DNA from 2 places in the Enterocloster bolteae genome. Region 2 is predicted to be linked to the other one. Evidence: a T-box and tRNA genes for the amino acid it is inferred to sense, from the RefSeq annotation. Region 2 holds a T-box; the other holds one or more tRNA genes.
The links. The T-box of region 2 lies ahead of tyrS (tyrosine--tRNA ligase). A T-box ahead of a tRNA ligase gene usually reads a tRNA of that ligase, here a tRNA-Tyr.
Positions count from the first base shown of each region.

Region 1: it encodes a tRNA-Tyr, which carries the amino acid that the T-box ahead of tyrS (tyrosine--tRNA ligase) is inferred to sense. The anticodon was not compared.

Region 1 covers NZ_CP022464.2:17,571-20,019, reverse strand. The annotation lists gene CGC65_RS00110 (ISL3 family transposase) at 1-720, shown strand, start outside; tRNA gene CGC65_RS00100 (tRNA-Phe) at 896-968, opposite strand; tRNA gene CGC65_RS00095 (tRNA-Lys) at 974-1,046, opposite strand; tRNA gene CGC65_RS00090 (tRNA-Met) at 1,073-1,146, opposite strand; tRNA gene CGC65_RS00085 (tRNA-Tyr) at 1,199-1,280, opposite strand; tRNA gene CGC65_RS00080 (tRNA-Val) at 1,324-1,396, opposite strand; tRNA gene CGC65_RS00075 (tRNA-Asp) at 1,434-1,507, opposite strand; rRNA gene CGC65_RS00070 (23S ribosomal RNA) at 1,585-2,449, opposite strand, start outside.
Region 2 covers NZ_CP022464.2:4,095,532-4,097,980, forward strand. The annotation lists gene tyrS (tyrosine--tRNA ligase) at 1-897, opposite strand, end outside; T-box leader at 945-1,180, opposite strand; gene CGC65_RS19090 (TetR family transcriptional regulator) at 1,231-1,872, opposite strand; gene CGC65_RS19095 (DegV family protein) at 2,105-2,449, shown strand, end outside.

The DNA of each region.
Region 1 (2,449 bases), 2.5 Mb from region 2:
TTCAAAGGCAATGCTTCTACCGGTAAATATCAGTGCATTCTGGTTGATCCGAAAAAGCGCCGGATCCTCGACATTCTCCCGGATCGGACCCAGAGCCATCTGGCTGATTATTGGCGGAACATTCCCAGGAAAGAACGCCTGAAGGTAAAGTTCTTCGTCTGCGATATGTGGCGCCCCTACACCGAACTTGCACAGACCTTCTTTCCAAACGCTACAATCATCGTGGATAAATATCATTTCATCCGGCAGGTGACATGGGCGATTGAAAATGTACGCAAACGGCTGCAGCGGTCCATGCCGGTTTCTCTGCGTAAGTATTATAAACGCAGCCGGAAACTCATTCTGACCCGCTATAAAAAGCTGAAGGATGAGAACAAACAGGCCTGTGATTTAATGCTTCACTATAGCGAGGATCTGCGTCTGGCACACCGCATGAAAGAGTGGTTTTATGATATCTGCCAGATGGAAGCGTATCGTCAGCAGCAGAGGGAATTTGATGACTGGATTGCGAATGCACAGAGCTGTGGGATCAAGGAATTTGAGGACTGTGCTAAGACCTACAGGGCCTGGCGAAAAGAAATCCTGAATGCCTTTAAATACGGATTGACAAATGGTCCCACAGAAGGATTTAACAACAAGATAAAGGTATTAAAACGGAGCAGCTACGGAATCCGGAATTTCAAACGGTTCCGAACCCGGATACTTCACTGTACATCATAGGATAAAAAGGTCGGTAATGCGGAGGCTTATTTGGCATGCCCAAAATCAGTAAAACCTGGAACTAAACATAAAAAGGGCCCTTTTCATAGAATTGGGGCGGGATTTTAACAAATCCCACCCCAACTATTGACAAAGAGCCAAAAAAAGCACCCATCCATTAAGGATAAGTGCTAAATGCCCAAAGTCGGAATCGAACCAACGACACGAGGATTTTCAGTCCTCTGCTCTACCAACTGAGCTATCTGGGCATCAATGAGCGTGCCGGGATTCGAACCCGGGACAACTTGATTAAAAGTCAAGTGCTCTACCGACTGAGCTACACGCCCATAGGGTTAAGTTTTTGCAAAAAAAATTGCGGGGGCAGGATTTGAACCTACGACCTTCGGGTTATGAGCCCGACGAGCTTCCAGACTGCTCCACCCCGCGCTAATATATAATTATAAATGGTTTAAAATGTTTTGTCAACTAACATTTTAAATGGGCGAAGGTGGATTCGAACCACCGAAGGCATTGCCAGCAGATTTACAGTCTGTCCCCTTTGGCCACTCGGGAATTCGCCCTTATTGAATTAGTATATACACTTTTCTGTAAAAAATACTCAAATGGGGCCTACAGGGCTCGAACCTGTGACCCTCTGCTTGTAAGGCAGATGCTCTCCCAGCTGAGCTAAGACCCCAATAGGTATCTCTTTCAGCGTGTATATGAAAGAAAAACGACCCGGAACGGGTTCGAACCGTCGACCTCCGCCGTGACAGGGCGGCGCTCTAACCAGCTGAGCCACCGGGCCATTAAAGGCATATACATACCTTCAAAACCACATATTGAATTCCGATTGTTTCACAAACCTTTTATTCCCTTAACCTTCTGGATAAGCCCTCGACCGATTAGTATTAGTCAGCTCCGTACATTACTGCACTTCCACCTCTAACCTATCTACCTCGTCGTCTTCAAGGGGTCTTACTCGCTTTCGCGATGGGATATCTCATCTTGAGGGGGGCTTCACGCTTAGATGCCTTCAGCGTTTATCCCGTCCAGACTTGGCTACCCTGCCATGGCCTTGGTAGGCCAACAGGTACACCAGCGGTCTGTCCATCCCGGTCCTCTCGTACTAAGGACAGCTCCTCTCAGATATCCTACGCCCGCGCCGGATAGGGACCGAACTGTCTCACGACGTTCTGAACCCAGCTCGCGTACCGCTTTAATGGGCGAACAGCCCAACCCTTGGGACCTGCTACAGCCCCAGGATGCGATGAGCCGACATCGAGGTGCCAAACCACTCCGTCGATGTGAACTCTTGGGAGTGATAAGCCTGTTATCCCCAGGGTAGCTTTTATCCGTTGAGCGATGGCAATCCCACTTTCATACCACCGGATCACTAAGTCCTACTTTCGTACCTGCTCCACCCGTCGGTGTCGCAGTCAAGCTCCCTTATGCCTTTGCACTCTTTGGATGGTTTCCAACCATCCTGAGGGAACCTTTGAGCGCCTCCGATACCCTTTCGGAGGCGACCGCCCCAGTCAAACTCCCCGCCTGACATTGTCCCCCGCCCGGGTCACGGGCGCAGGTTAGAAACCCAATATCGCAAGGGTGGTATCCCAACATTGGCTCCACACAGACTGGCGTCCATGTTTCAAAGCCTCCCACCTATCCTGTACATGCAATACCGAATCCCAGTATCAAACTGGAGTAAAGCTCCATGGGGTCTTTCCGTCCTGGCGCAGGTAACCAG
Region 2 (2,449 bases):
AGTCAGGTCATAGGCCAGGATTTCCTTTGCCCTGTTTAGCTGTGCTCCCTCCCATCCGTCCATGGCATCAATCTCTTCCACCGGAATAAAGGTCAGCATACGGATGCATTTCATCACATCCGCGTCCGCGATATTCCTCCAGTACTGGTAAAACTCAAAGGGAGATGTCTTCTCCGGATCCAGCCATACAGCGCCTCTTGCAGTCTTACCCATCTTGTTTCCTTCTGAGTTCATGAGAAGGGTAATGGTCATGGCATACGCGTCCTTTCCCAGCTTCCTCCGAATCAGCTCCGTTCCTCCCAGCATATTAGACCACTGGTCGTCCCCTCCAAACTGCATGTTGCAGCCAAGTTCCTTGTACAGATGGTAAAAATCATAGGACTGCATAATCATGTAATTGAATTCCAGGAATGACAGTCCTTTTTCCATTCTCTGCTTATAGCATTCCGCCCGAAGCATATTGTTTACGGAAAAACAGGCTCCCACGTCCCGGAGCAGTTCAATGTAATTCAGATTCAGCAGCCAGTCCGCATTATTTACAACAATGGCTCCATTCTCCCCGTCAAAATCAATGAACCGTTCCATCTGCCTCTTGAAGCATTCACAGTTGCGGCGAATCACATCCGGCCCCATCATGGAGCGCATGTCGGTGCGGCCCGACGGATCGCCGATGTATCCGGTGCCCCCGCCCAACAGGACCACGGGGCGGTTTCCCGCCATCTGCAGTCTTTTCATCAGACACAGTGCCATAAAATGCCCCACATGCAGGGAATCCGCCGTGGGGTCAAAGCCAATATAGAACTTAGCCTTTCCCGCATTTACAAGCTCTCTTATCTCTGCCTCATCCGTCACCTGCGCAATCAGTCCCCGCGCTTCCAATTCTTCATAAATTCCCATGTCTTCCTCCTTTTAGACAAAAAAATAAGCCCCTGCAGCAGCTTGCTGCAGAGGGCAGGTTATGCGGTACCACCTCTGTACTTGAATGTCCTTCACAGAACATTCCTCATCGAGTGTCTGTCAACACTCTCACGCTGTATCGGGCGTTCCCGTCAAACCCTACTAAAACCTTCAGGCTGCTGCTCCGGAGCGTATTCATACAGTCTTTCCTGCGTCCTTCCACCAACCGGGCGCTCTCTGTAAGAAAAGCCTCTGTACTACTGTTCTCCTTCATGGCATTCTTTATTACATGTGCAGTATAGCAGGGGACGCGTCAAAAGGGAAGTCACAGATTTACACATGTGTGACAGGAGACATCTGATATTTTTTAATCTCTTCCGGCAGGGTTTCACAAATCAGCCGCGCCATCTTCTCAGCCGGAAGATCTATATTGCCAAGCATCCACTGAATCACCATGTCGCTTCCGCCGCGCACAGCTATTTCAATGGAAAACCACATAATCTCAGACCGGATGTCGGCTCCCCTTTGCTTTAGGAATGTCTCATAAATCCTTCTGGTAATCTCGATATCATGATTCTTCAGGCCATTGATATCACGGCTCTCATATGCATGTTTCAGGACACTGCGCTTTTGCCGGTAAATCTTCAGGCACTGGGTCAGCGCTTCCTCCAGACCGGCGCCCAACACAATGCTGCCAAAGCTCTCTTCGTAAAATTCATCGTAATACCAGTTTACCAGTTCGTACTTATCACAGAAATGACGGTAAAAGGTCCTTCTTGATACGCCTGCCATCTTTACAATTTCACTTACCGGGATATCATCCAGGCTTTTTCTGCTCAACAGATATTCTATGGATTCTGACAATTTTTTCCTGCTGTCTGCTATCTCATCCAACGCAACTCTTACCCTTCTTGTACTGTTTTTGCACCTCTTGTGCTGATACATGCTGATATTATATCCTTTCCCGCCGTTCATGGCAATATCCAGACTAATATACGGCGCTGCATTCTTTCAGGCGGAAATCAGATTACAGAAAGGGACCTGCTGGACATGCTTAAAGAAACGCTGCTTCGGACTTCCATGAAACAGTGCGGCTCCGCTTACAGTTTTAGTAAACAGGAGATATATTCATTTTCATGTTGACACAGCCATTGTGTTATGAGATACTTTTATATATAGTATCGAATACTACATATGGAGGTGTTGTATGAAAACAGCGATTTTAATTGATTCTGGCTGCGATGTATCCCATGAGTTAATCCAGAGATTTCACATGAAGGTAATGCACCTTCATATCATTTATCCGGAACGAGATTATGTTGACGGGGTGGATATTCTGCCTGAGACCATTTATCAGCGTTTTCCGGGAGAAATTCCCGCCACTTCAACCCCCAGTCCCCAGGATGTGAAAGATATGGCTGAAGAAATAAAGGCTGAGGGCTATACCCATGTGCTGGCATTCTGTATTTCCAGTGGATTAAGCGGTACATATAATACGGTGGGAAGCATTCTGGGGGATGAAAAGGAGCTGACTTCCTTTGTGCTGGACACC